3 regions of the Novosphingobium sp. BL-S-34 genome follow, and region 2 is predicted to be linked to each of the others. Evidence: predicted binding sites of a transcription regulator. Region 2 holds the regulator's gene; each other region holds the start of a gene.
The links. The regulator LexA, encoded in region 2, represses DNA repair genes until DNA is damaged. The targets are predictions, from matches to a motif close to GTTCCNCNCTTGTTCT.
Positions count from the first base shown of each region.

Region 1: AC1VV3_RS09890 (ImuA family protein) is a predicted target of LexA. The motif match lies at 2,137-2,152, and genes of this name have one in related genera.
Region 3: AC1VV3_RS03180 (S24 family peptidase) is a predicted target of LexA. The motif match lies at 2,871-2,886, and genes of this name have one in related genera.

Region 1 is NZ_CM166472.1:2,076,494-2,080,943, reverse strand. Features, by position in the region: gene fabI (enoyl-ACP reductase FabI) at 1-754, shown strand, start outside; gene AC1VV3_RS09895 (TauD/TfdA family dioxygenase) at 842-1,936, opposite strand; gene AC1VV3_RS09890 (ImuA family protein) at 2,155-2,913, shown strand; gene AC1VV3_RS09885 (Y-family DNA polymerase) at 2,837-4,333, shown strand; gene AC1VV3_RS09880 (error-prone DNA polymerase) at 4,330-4,450, shown strand, end outside.
Region 2 is NZ_CM166472.1:412,243-416,692, forward strand. Features, by position in the region: gene AC1VV3_RS01925 (ComEC/Rec2 family competence protein) at 1-1,623, shown strand, start outside; gene lexA (transcriptional repressor LexA) at 1,671-2,369, opposite strand; gene AC1VV3_RS01935 (molybdopterin molybdotransferase MoeA) at 2,503-3,717, opposite strand; gene moaC (cyclic pyranopterin monophosphate synthase MoaC) at 3,714-4,199, opposite strand; gene trpC (indole-3-glycerol phosphate synthase TrpC) at 4,213-4,450, opposite strand, start outside.
Region 3 is NZ_CM166472.1:677,047-681,496, reverse strand. Features, by position in the region: gene AC1VV3_RS03195 (D-2-hydroxyacid dehydrogenase) at 1-429, shown strand, start outside; gene AC1VV3_RS03190 (acetolactate synthase large subunit) at 528-2,201, shown strand; gene AC1VV3_RS03185 (hypothetical protein) at 2,259-2,654, opposite strand; gene AC1VV3_RS03180 (S24 family peptidase) at 2,935-3,585, shown strand; gene AC1VV3_RS03175 (MBL fold metallo-hydrolase) at 3,656-4,348, shown strand; gene AC1VV3_RS03170 (MAPEG family protein) at 4,411-4,450, opposite strand, start outside.

The DNA.
Region 1 (4,450 bases), 1.4 Mb from region 2:
CGACAAGTCCCTGGCCTGGGGCATCGCGAAGAGACTGCACGAACAGGGTGCCGAGCTGGCCTTCTCCTATCAGGGCGAAGCGCTGGCCAAGCGCGTGAAGCCGCTGGCCGAGAGCCTGGGCAGCGATTTCCTCATCGATTGCGACGTTTCGGACATGGCAGCCCTCGACACCGCCTTCGAAACGCTGGCGGAACGCTGGCCGACGATCGACTTCGTCGTCCACGCCATCGGCTTCTCGGACAAGAACGAGCTGCGCGGCAAGTATGTCGACACCAGCCTCGAAAACTTCCTGATGACGATGAACATCTCGGCCTACAGCCTGGTCTCGGTGACCAAGCGTGCGATGCAGATGATGCCCGAAGGCGGCTCGATCCTGACGCTGACCTATTACGGCGCCGAAAAGGTCGTGCCGCACTACAACGTCATGGGCGTGGCTAAGGCGGCACTGGAAGCCTCGGTGAAGTACCTCGCCAACGACCTTGGCCCGCAGAACATCCGCGTCAACGCGATCTCGGCCGGCCCGATCAAGACGCTGGCCGCCAGCGGCATCGGCGACTTCCGCTATATCCTCAAGTGGAACGAGCTGAACTCGCCGCTGCGCCGCAACGTCACGATCGAGGACGTGGGCGGCTCGGGCCTCTACTTCCTTTCCGACCTCTCCTCGGGCGTGACCGGCGAGACGCATCATGTGGACGCGGGCTACCACGTCGTCGGCATGAAGCAGGAAGACGCACCGGACATCGCCCTGAGCTGATCGGCCTCCGCTGATCGGCACACTCAGGACAACAAAAAGAGGGCCGGAAGGAAACTTCCGGCCCTCTTTGTCTGCGCACGCGGCCCATCAGCCCATCAGGCGCGGTACCGATACCGAGAACACGTCGAAATGCGCATCGAGATGCTCCGCCTGCCCGTCGCGCGGGGCCTGGCGAACCTGCACAACGCCGTTCTTGCCAAAGCCCTCCACCACCGGGCGCCCGGCATCGCGGCTCAGCCACAACCGCAGGAGGTGGCGTTTGCGCTGCGGCTCGGGCCAGTCCCAGAACGTGGTGCGGGCATGGAGCGCGGCGTAATTGGAGAGCCACTGGATGTCGCCGGGGCGGAAATCCATCTCGATAGCCATGCCCTCCTCGTAGGTGATCGTGTCGAAGAGTTCGAGCACCGCGATCTGCTCCGGCGTCAGCCTGGGCACACCTTCATATTCCTGCGCGGTGAGGATGTAGAGCGAGCCCGCATACATCGAGAACACCCCGTCCACCAGGCTGACGATCGGCGAGGTATACGTATCCGCCGGGGCATTGTGGTCCTGCCGGCGCCAGTCCCAGTGGAAGGGTTCCAGCAGCAGCGGCGCCAGATCGGGGCGGCGGCGCAGGATCTCGTTGTAGATCTCCGCGCCGGAGACGAGGCAGGACAGGCCGCCCTCCTTGGCCGGGCGCAGGCACATCAGCGCGACGATGTCCGAGCTGTCGGAGTGGTAGACCAGCTTGTCCCGCACCTTGGAGGAGAGCGCGGTGGGATCGTCCATGGTCTTGTCGCTGGTGGCATAGACGTGGTCGATCAGGTCGCCCATCTCGTTCTGGCGGATCGGATCGCCCATGTGCAGGCCGAGCACGTAGTAGATCGCGTTGGAAAGAACGTCCGAATAGAGCTGGGTCCGCAGGCCCCGCACCAGCACGAAGCCGCGGCCGTAATCGACATCCTCGCCCCATGACTTCACCGCATCGGCGCAGGCTACCAGCGGATATTCCTCGGCGGTGACCGTGCGCAGGTCCGGGTCATCGGCCATGAAGCGGGCACCGAGCGTCTCCAGCTCCAGCACCTGTTCGTCGGACAGCCTGTAGATCCACGCGTCGGTCTCGGAAAGCCGGTCTCCCCGCCAGGCAGCGGCAGTGGTGACGGGCGGAACGGCTTCCAGCGGCGCGGGAGCGGAACTGGCCATGCTTCGTGAGTCCTTCTTTGAGGGTAGGGGCCGTAAGGTAGGCGATGCCCGAACCCTAGGCGGAATGCCTTGCGATGACTTGGCGAACGATGCCCGAAAGCTTTTCGCCCTGCGTTCTGCGCCGGCAGGATCGGGAGACCGGGCTGTGCCCACAGCCGATTGCACCCTCATTTCCAGACTCGATTGCGTAGGACAGGAATAGAACATAAAAGGAACATATGTTCGATTCGAGTCGCCTCCAACTGGCTGCAAACCTCGCTCAGGCGTCTCCTGACGGCTGGCCCGAGTCGCCTTTGCAGCAGGACGGCGTTCATGAATTCTATGCCGCGACCGAGCAGGACAGCGGGGCCGCCCTGGCGCTGGCGCTGCTTTGCGCGGTGCAGGCGCGCAAGGCGCGGGAACCTCTGCTCTGGCTGCGGCTGGGCAAAGTTAATGGAAAGGGCGGGGGCAAGCAGGCCCGTTCGCGCCCTTATGCCCCCGGCCTTGCCGAACTGGGCATAGACCCGGCCGCCATGGTGCTGCTGCGCCTGCCCGATCTCCAGAGCCTGCTGCGCGCGGGCGTGGATTCGGTGCGGCATGGCGGGGCAGCGGCCGTGGTGATGGAAATGGACGGCCGCGCCCCGGCCTTCGACCTTACCGCCTCGCGGCGGCTGGCGCTGGCGGCCGAGCAAAGCGGCACCATGGTCATGATCGTGCGCAGCGGCGCCCAGCCCACGCCCAGCGCCGCCCACACCCGCTGGCAGGTGACCAGCGCACCGTCGGTTCCCTTGCCTGCCAATGCGCCGGGAGATCCGGTGTTCGACGTGACCCTGCTGCGCCGGCGCGGCGGGCGGGAGGGTCTCAACCTGCAACTGGAATGGAATCGTGAGCAAGGCACCTTCCGTAAGCCCATGCTTGGCCATGCGCCGCTATCTGGCGGTCACCTTTCCCTTCCTGCCGTCCGAACGGGCGATGCGGGAAGGCGCAGCGCCGCCTGACGCGGCTTTCGCCCTGATCGCGAAGCAACGCGGGGCGCAGCGCATCATGGCGCTGTCTCCCGCGGCGCTGGCGCTGGGCCTCTCGGCCGGCATGATGCTGGCCGATGCGCGCGCGCTGGAACCGGACCTGCCTGCTCTCGAACACCGGCCCGCAGCGGACCATGCCCTGCTGCTGCGCATCGTCGAATCCTGCGAACGCTATACCCCGATGGTGGCCCCCGATCGCGACGACGCGCTGGTGCTGGACCTCACCGGCTGCTTCGACAGCCTGGGGATGGATGAAGACGCCGTGCGGGGCGATCTCGTCACCCGGCTCGCGCGGCGGGGGTTCCGGGCGCTGGCGGCCTGTGCCGGAACGCCGGATGCCGCCCTTGCCCTTGCCCGCTTCGGCAAGAGCACCTTGCGCGAACTGCCGGTGGCCGCACTCAGCCTGGGAGACGATGCCCACCTCGCGCTGAAGCGCGCCGGGCTGCGCACCCTGGGCCAGCTTGCGGATCGCCCCCGCGCGCCCCTCGCCGCTCGCTTCGGCAAGGCGATGTCGATCGCCCTCGCCCACCTGCTGGAGGAGCAGGACCGGCGCATCACCCCGCATCGCACCCTGCCCCCGATCTGGGTGGAGCAGCGCTTCGCCGAACCGATGGCGACCGTGAAGCCCCTCCTCGGCGTGATCGAATGGCTGGCGGGGCAGGCGCGGGACATGCTGGTCGCCCGCGGCCGGGGCGGCCGACGCTACGAAGTCTCGCTGTTCCGCACCGATGGCCATGTCGCCCGGCTCGCCGTGGACAGCGGCCTGCCCCTGCGCGAACCCGCCGATGTCGTCCGCCTGTTTCGCGAACGCATCGAATCGCTCGCCGATCCGCTCGACCCGGGCTTCGGTTACGACCTGCTGCGCTTGGCCGTGCCCCTGCACGAGGACGTCTCCGAAGGGCAGGACCGGCTGGACGAGGAGAATTCCGGCAAGCCCGACCTCGCCCCCCTGCTGGACCGCCTGCAAGTGCGCTTCGGCGCCGAATGCGTCCACCGCTTCGCCCCCCGCGACGAGCACTTGCCGGAATATGCCGACCGCCTCGTGCCTCCCGCATCGATTCCGCAGCCCTGGCCCCAGCCGGAGGCAGGCGAGCCGCCCTTGCGCCCGCTGTTCCTGTTCGATCCGCCCCAGCCCGTCACCGTGCTGGCCGAAGTGCCTGACGGTCCCCCGCGCCGGTTCGGCTGGCAGGGACGCCAGCACCGGGTGGTGCGGCAGGAAGGCCCCGAACGCCTCGCCTATCCCTGGTGGAAGACGGTGGAGGCGACCGGCCCCACGCGCGACTATTACCGGATCGAGGACAGCGACGGCCGCCGGTTCTGGCTGTTCCGCCATGGTCTCTACGGCAGCGAGAAAGCCGACCCGCGCTGGTATCTGCACGGCGTCTTCGCATGAGCCTCGAAACGCCGCCCTATGTCGAGTTCGCGACGACGACCGCCTATTCCTTCCTGCGCGGGGCCAGCACGCCGGGGGAAATGGCGCTGCGGGCGCTGGCGCTCGGCCACCCCGGAA
Region 2 (4,450 bases):
CTTACCCCTCCGGCATCACCCATGTTCCCTGGAGGATACGATTTTGCGCGCGCGGCCTGGTTTTCAGGCCTGTCGGCCACGGGCTCGATTACATCGCCGGTCGAAGTGATATCGCTCGGGCGTGGAGGCGATTGGCTCGCCGACCAGCGTGCCGCGTTGTCCCGTCATATAACGACGCATCTCGCGGGGTCGCCGGGCGGTATCGCGGCAGCGCTGACGACCGGAGACATGGGCGCGATCGGCCAGGGTGATGCCCAGGCCATGCGCGATGCGGGCCTGGCTCACCTTCTGTCGATCAGCGGACTTCACGTGAGTGCCGTGATCGGCTGCGTCTATTTCGTCGTATTGCGCCTTCTGGCCCTTTTCCCGGCACTGGCCCTGAGGGTCCGCCTGCCGATATTGGCCGCAACATGCGGTGCGGCCGCGGGGCTGGGTTACACGCTGCTGAGCGGCTCGCAGGTGCCTACCATGCGGGCTTTCCTGGGCGCTCTGCTCGTTCTCGCTGCCATGGCATGGGGCCGTGAAGCGCTGTCCATGCGCTTGCTGGCGGTGGCGGCTGTCATCGTGCTGGTCATCTGGCCCGAGTCGGTCGTTGGTCCCAGCTTCCAGATGAGCTTCGCGGCGGTGATGGTTTTGGTGGCACTCGGCAATGCAGAGCCGCTGAAGCGCTGGTTGGCACCCCGGGAAGAGGCCTGGCCGTTCAAGGCCATGCGCAACCTCACGATGATCCTGATCACCGGCATAGCGATCGAATTGGCGTTGATGCCCATCGCCCTGTTCCATTTCCATCGTGCCGGCCTCTACGGTTCTGTCGCCAATGTGATCGCGATCCCTTTGACGACGCTGGTCATCATGCCTTTCGTCGCCCTGGCGCTGCTGCTCGATGTGGTTGGGCTTGGAGGTCCGGTGTGGTGGCTGGCGAACCACGCTATCGACGCCCTGTTGGCCATCGCCCGCTTCATAGCCGCGGAACCGGGAGCCGTTCGGGTGATGCCCACGATGAGTGGGTGGCATTTTTCGTTGTTTGTCGTTGGAGGCCTCTGGCTGGGCCTTTGGGACGGTCGCATCCGGCTATGGGGGATTTTGCCTATAGCTGCCGGTTTCTTCGGCTTGATGCTCATTCCGGTTCCGGACATCATGGTTTCGGGCGATGGCCGCCATGTGGGCTGGATCGATCCCGAGAGCCATCGGCTCGTGATGCTTCGCACCGGTTCCGGCGACTACGCCCTGGACAACCTCATGGAAGTTGCCGGGACGCGAGAGGTCCCGGTCAATGCGCAGACGGCGCCCGGAACGCGATGCAACGCGGACTTCTGCGCCGTCGAGCTACGTCACGGCGAAGAGGCTCGGCATGTGTTGATCGCGCGGGGGAGGGCCATCGTCCCCGAGATGCAACTGGCCGAGGCGTGCAGGTGGGCCGACGTGGTGATCGCCGAACGCCGCTTGCCGAGGACCTGCCTGCCGAAGTGGCTCAAAGTTGATCGCCAGATGCTGGATCGAACGGGCGGGCTGACTATCGATCTTGCAAGCCGCAGTGTGACGACCGTGGCGGAGGGGCAAGGAAATCATGGCTGGTGGAAGCCCGCTGCGCCGACCATGATCGAACGCAAGGGATGGTATTAGCGACCGCTGGCCTGAGGAGGGCGAACAGGGCGCCCTCCTGAGACGGATCAATGATAGCGGCGCAGCAGGCCTGCCAGCTTGCCCTGGACTTCTACTTCGTCAGGTCCGTAGATCTGCGGTTCGTAAGCGGCGTTCGCGGGATCGAGGCGCACCATGCCATCTTCCCGGCGCAGATACTTGAGCGTCGCTTCCTCACCCCGGACAAGGGCGACGACGATCTCGCCATCCCTGGCCGTGGTGGTCCGCTTTACGAGTGCGAAATCCCCGTCGAGAATGCCGGCATCGACCATCGAGTCGCCTGAGACTTCCAGTGCATAGTGATCGCCTGCACCGAGCAGGGCCGCAGGCACCGGGAGCGAAGACTGGCCTTCCAGGGCCTCGATCGGCACGCCCGCGGCAATACGACCATGAAGGGGGATTTCGATCACGTCGTTGGCGGGCCTGGCGACCGCCGCCGGACGGGAAGGTGCGGCGTTGCCGCCACGCGCCGCCGATACCGCAGCCGCGGCCTTGGCCGGCTTGCTCGTGGCGTCTTCGGGCTGGCGGAGCACTTCGAGAGCGCGGGCACGGTTGGGAAGGCGGCGGATGAAGCCACGTTCCTCCAGCGCGGAAATCAACCGATGGACGCCCGACTTCGACTTGAGATCGAGCGCTTCCTTCATTTCCTCGAAGCTGGGGGAAATGCCGCTCTCTTCAAGCCGGACCTGAATGAACCGGAGCAATTCGTGCTGCTTGCGCGTCAACATCTGCTTAGCCTCATGTGTTCTGTGGCACTTGGCCTGAATCGCCCGACGAACCGGCCCCGGCTGACTTGATGTGTCGTTCAGGGAACTTGTCTGCGAACAATGAGGGAACAATTATGCAACGAATAGGGTATCGTCAAGCAATACCGCCATTTTGGAGCAAGAACACCTGAACGGGATCACCGCGATCAGCGGCGAGGGCATGCGCCGACCGGTCGATCAGGACATTGCTGGCGGCAAGCGAGGACAAGGCGCCGCTATCCTGTAGTGAGAGGGCATGGACCGCCTCACCATCCCAGGATCCCCGCAGGAATTCGCGGCGCGCCCCTCCCGTCCTCAAAGGTGCCGAAAGCCGGGTGGCAATCGCGCGGGGTAAGGGCTGCGCCGCGCCCAGAAATGCGCGCAGTACGGGAAGAACGAAGAAATATGCGGTTACCAGGCTGGACACGGGATTGCCGGGAAGCCCGATCACCAGTTGACGACGCCCTGCCGTTTGCCGTGTCGCGACCATGAGCGGCTTGCCGGGTTTGATCGCGACGCGCCAGAAGTCGATTTCGGCGCCCCATTTTTCCAGTGCCGGCCGGAGAAGGTCGTGATCGCCCACTGACGCTCCCCCGCTCGTCACGATCACGTCGGCATCGGCGGCCGCATCGAAGGCGGCGACCAGAGCGTCCAGATCGTCGGGGATTGGTCCATTTCGATTTGCATCGACGGGAACGCTACGCGCAAGAGCGGTCAGCATGGCGCCGTTGCTGGCGGGTATCTGATGGGCTGCGCAGCATTCGGGATCGCCGGACAATTCATCGCCGCTATCGATCACGGTTAGCCGGGGGCGGCGGCGGACGGCGAGATGCCGGTGGCCCGCCGAAATGGCAAGACCGGCTTGCGCCGGTCCGATCAATGCCCCGGGGGCGAGCAGCGGCGCTCCATCGGCGAAATCCATGCCGCGGAAGCGGACGTGCTTGTGGCCTGGTGAGGGCGCCTCTCCCGTGAGGGCGAGGTGATCGCCGTCCCGGTCGACATCCTCCTGCAGGATCACGGCCCGCGCATTTTCGGGCAACAGGGCGCCGGTGGAGATCCGCACGGCTTGACCCGGATCGACGGCTGCACCGAAAGGCCGCCCTGCCGCGCTTTCACCGATCACCTGCCAGGGTCCGGACAAGTCCCCTTCGCTGACGGCATAACCGTCCATGGCGGAGATATCGGCGGCAGGCTGGACCCGGCGTGCCAGCAACGGAGCCGCGAGATAGCGACCCAGCGCACCGTCGATGTCGACGTGCTCGACGGGCCGCGGCTCGACCAGCGCAAGCAGTCGGGCCTGTGCCTCTTCCAGAGCGATCGGCGGGATCATCGCGACGATGTCTCGATCTTCCAGTCGCCCGATTTGCCGCCACGCTTTTCGATCAGGCGAATGTCACCGATGACCATGCCCTTGTCGAGCGCCTTGGCCATGTCGTAAATTGTCAGCAGAGCCACGGAAACCGCTGTAATGGCTTCCATTTCCACCCCGGTCTTGCCGCTCAGCGATGCAGTGCCCATTGCCAGAACGGCGCTGTCCTCGAACGTGAAATCCAGGTTCACGGCGTCCAGCGTCAGCGGGTGGCACATCGGGATGAGGTCCGCCGTCTTCTTGGCGGCCATGATCCCCGCGATGCGTGCCGTTCCCAGCACGTCGCCTTTCGGTGCATTGCCGGCGCGGATCGCTTCCAGGGCCGAGGCGCTCATCGTGATCCGCCCGGACGCCACGGCGACCCTGCGGGTCGCGGCCTTGGCACCAACGTCGACCATGCGGGCCGAGCCTTCCGCATCGATGTGAGTAAGGGACTTGCTCAAGCGCGGGCTATCCTCAATCTGCGAAGAGGAGCTGGCGGGTTGCCGCTTGGATATCCGCCTGACGCATCAGGCTCTCGCCAACGAGGAAAGTACGGGCGCCGCAAGCCGACAGCCGTTGCAGATCGGCGTGAGTGTTGATGCCGCTTTCGCTCACGAGCAGGGTGCCGGCGGGTGCCAGCGGGGCAAGGCGTTCCGTCGTCGAAATATCGGTCGCGAACCGCTTGAGATCACGGTTGTTCACGCCAATGAGA
Region 3 (4,450 bases), 260 kb from region 2:
CCGGGACCGGGCGACCTGGCATCCGATGCCTGGCGCGCGGAACTCGGCCGATTCGACTGGGTCATCGCCGTCGTGCCCTCGACCCCGGAAACCCAGCGCATGTTCGGTGAGGCGGAGTTCTCCGCGATGAAGCCCGGCGCCGTCTTCCTCAACTTCGCGCGCGGGACGGTGATCGATCAGGACGCCCTGCTGGCCGCCATCGACTCGGGCCATCTGGGCGGCGCTTTCCTCGACGTGACGGAACCCGAGCCGCTTCCGGCCGACCATCCGCTCTGGTCGCGCGAAAATATCCATATTTCGATGCACCTGGCCGGCCGGGCGCAGGACACCCTGTACGAGCGCGGATCGGCGCGATTTCTCGCCAATCTTCAGCACTTCGTGCGCGGCGAGCCCCTGGACCATGTCGTCGATCTGTCGCGGGGTTATTGACCGGCCACTACTTTGGCCAGATGCCCGGCGTTGAATTCTTCGCCACATGCCCTGACACTACGACCTGAAATTCGGGATCAAGCGGAGGGAAGATGCACATGGCAGAGAGCGACAAGCGCAAGGCGTCCGATCTATTCATCGAATGCCTGGAGGCGGAGGGCGTCGAATATATCTTCGGCGTTCCGGGCGAGGAGAACCTCGATTTCCTCGATTCGCTTTCGCGGTCCAAACAGATCCGGCTGATCCTCACCCGGCACGAGCAAGGGGCGGGCTTCATGGCGGCCACTTATGGCCGCCATACCGGGAAAGTGGGCGTCTGCCTCTCCACACTCGGCCCGGGCGCGACCAATTTCGTGACCGCCGCGGCCTATGCGACGCTTGGCGGCATGCCGATGCTGATGATTACCGGGCAGAAGCCGATCAAGAAATCGAAGCAGGGGCGCTTCCAGATCCTGGACGTCGTTTCGATGATGCAGCCCATCACCAAGTACGCGCACCAGATGGCCAGTTCGGACAATATCCCGAGCCGCGTCCGCGAGGCGTTCCGCATCGCCGAGGAAGAGAAGCCCGGCGCCACCCATGTCGAACTGCCCGAGGACATTGCCGACGAATATACCGATTCGCGCCCGATTCCGCGCTCGACGGTGAGGCGGCCGACGGCTGACGCGAAGTCGATCGCACAGGCGGTGGAGGCCCTGCAGAAGGCGAAGCGCCCGGTGCTGGTGATCGGTGCAGGCGCCAACCGCAAGATGACCAGCAAGATGCTGGGCGAATTCGTCGAGAAGACCGGAATTCCTTTCCTCACCACGCAGCTCGGCAAAGGCGTGATCGACGAGCGCCATCCGCGCTTCCTGGGCTGCGCGGCGCTGTCCTCGGGCGATTTCGTTCACCGCGCGATCGAGGACGCCGACTGCATCGTCAATATCGGCCACGACGTGATCGAGAAACCGCCGTTCTTCATGCATAACGACGGTACGCGGAACGACCGCGTGGTGATCCACGTCTCGACCAAGACCGCGGAAGTCGATCCGGTCTATTTCCCGCACATCGAGGTGATCGGCGATATCGCCAACGCCGTATGGCAGATCAAGGAAGCCATCGCGCCGTCGGCGAAATGGAACTTCGATGCCATGCTCGGCTATCGCCAGGCCGAAGTGGAGCATACTGAAAAGCTGGCTGCCGACGAGCGCTTCCCGATCTTCCCGGCGCATCTCGTGAAGCAGGTTCGCAGCGCCTTGCCTGACGATGCGATCGTCTGCCTCGACAACGGCGTCTACAAATTGTGGTTTGCCCGCGGCTATTGCGCGTCCAAGCCCAATACCGTGCTGCTCGACAATGCGCTGGCATCGATGGGAGCAGGGCTGCCGTCTGCCATGGCCAGCGCGATGGTCTATCCGCACCGCAAGATCTTCGCGGTCTGCGGCGACGGCGGCTTCATGATGAACAGCCAGGAGATGGAAACGGCGGTTCGCCTGGGCCTCAACCTCACCGTGCTGATCCTGAACGACAATGCCTATGGCATGATTCGCTGGAAGCAGGCCAACATGGGCTTTGCCGATTTCGGGCTGACTTACGGCAACCCCGACTTCGTGAAATATGCAGAGAGCTATGGCGCCAGCGGCCACAGGGTGGAGAGCGCGGCCCATCTCAAGACACTGCTGGCCCACTGCCGCGATACACCGGGCGTCCATGTGATAGATTGCCCGGTCGACTATTCGGAAAACGATCGCATCCTGAACAGCGAGATCAGGGAGCTTTCGCTGGCCCTCTGAATGAAAACGGGAAGGCAGGGCGCGCGCCTGCCTTCCCGCAGCGTGGCTTTTTCCCGATCAGCAGTCTTCGAGCAGCAGAAGTTCGATCTCCACGGTCAGGCTGGGCGGCGGACCTGCCCGGTGGTCGGCTTCGGTCACCACCGCGTCCGCCACCAGGTGGCCGGAAATGGTGAATTCATGGTCGGGCAGAGCCGCGATCAGGTTCTCTCCGTCCTCGATGGCGTCCTCGCCCGCGAAAGTCAGCGCCACCGTATGGCGAGAGCCGGCGAAAGTGGCGCTTGTCCAGGGGCGTTCGGCGTGGCGCAGGAACTCGGCGCGGGAACCGGCGAGTTTGAGCAGGGCCGCAATCAAGGGCAGCCATGGTCCGCGCGCCGCATAGCGCTGCGCACCGTCGCCCAGGGCCTGTCGAGCCGATGCGAGCATCGCGCGGTCATGGGCAAAATTAACGTGCATGTGGGCTCTCCAGGTAAGTCGTCATGAAAAGTCGGATGCGTGCCGCGGTCCCGGCGCGGGGCCGGCGCCCGTTGCGTAAATCGCCGACGAATCGCGGATCGTGTGCAGCGAGGCGCCCGAACTTGGTCCACGGCATCCGGGTGAGGCGCAGGAAGCGCTCTATCTGGCGTAAAAGCATGGAACTTTGGGCTCCGGTGAGTGAGATTCGCGACTCGTGTTCCTAATATGTTCCAACCGAATGGGGCTTGTCTAGGAAATTTCCTACGACTAGGATTACATTATGGAAAACGCCGAAATTCGCCGCCGTTTGCTGGAACTTGCCGAGGAACGCGGTGCGAGCCTCTCGTCCCTGTCGCGAATGATCGGAAAAAATACCACTTATCTTCAGCAATTTATAAGAAAAGGCAGTCCGAGGAAGCTGGAGGAGGGGGATCGCGGCCAGCTTGCACGGTTCTTCGGAGTGGACGAATCGGAATTCGGGAAATCGAAGGAAAAATCCTACGTAAGCGACCGAAATTCCTACGCCGGTGATTGGGTGGACGTTCCGCGTCTTTCGATCGGCGCCTCCGCGGGGCCGGGCGCCTTGCCGGACGGGGAGGACGTGTTCGGAACGATCCGTTTCTCCCCCCGCTGGCTGCGTTCGATGGGGCTGCGCCCGGAAATGCTGTCGGCCATCGTGGTCAGCGGCGATTCGATGGAGCCGGTGCTGCGCGATGGCGACGAGATCCTCGTGGACCGCGACTGGCGGCCGCTGCGGGACGGCATCCATGTCGTCCGACTCGACGATACGGTGCTGGTGAAGCGACTGGAGGCCGGGCGGGCCGGACGCATCGCCTTGTTGAGCGATAATCCGGCCTATCGGCCTATCGAATGCGATCTCCAGGAAATCGAGGTGATCGGCCGCGTCGTGTGGAAGGGCGGGCGAATCTGAACGGCTCGCAGGCCTGACGGGGAGGGGCGCAAGGTTGCATTCCTCCCGGCTTGCGGCCATTTCCGCAGCCATGACCCAAACCAGCGAGAAGCCTCAGGAACAGTCGATGCGTGTCGGCATCATTCCCGTCACGCCGCTCCAGCAGAACTGTTCACTGCTGTGGTGCACCAGGACCATGCGCGGTGCCTTCGTCGATCCGGGAGGAGACCTTTCCAAGCTGCGGCAGGCTCTGGAAAAGACCGGGGTGACGCTGGAGAAGATACTCGTCACCCATGGCCATCTCGATCACTGCGGCATGGCGGGAATCTTCGCGAAGGAAATGGGCGTCCCGATCGAGGGGCCTCACGAAGAGGATCGGTTCTGGATATCCAAACTGGACGACGACGGTCCGCGCTGGAACATGGAAGCCGAGACGTTCGAGCCCGATCGCTGGCTCGAAGACGGCGACAGGGTGACCGTGGGCGAGCTGGAACTGGATGTCGTCCATTGCCCGGGGCACACGCCGGGGCACATCGTGTTCCATCATGCACCCAGCAAGTTCGCGATGGTGGGGGACGTGCTGTTCAAGGGCGGCATCGGCCGGTGGGATTTCCCGCGCGGCAATCTTCAGGATCTGGTCGAATCGATCACCGCGAAGCTCTGGCCGCTGGGTGACGAAGTGACGTTCGTCCCGGGCCACGGACCTATCAGCACGTTCGGAGACGAGCGGGCGAGCAATCCCTATGTCGGCGACGCGGCGCTGGAGCACGGCTTGCCGGGCTGAGGGCTGTGCCATTCCTCACGCTATTATAGGAGGGCGGTGCCGGTGCACCGCCCCTTTTCGTTTTAGAACCACCCCAGGGCGATCAGCACGGCCACGGCGGAC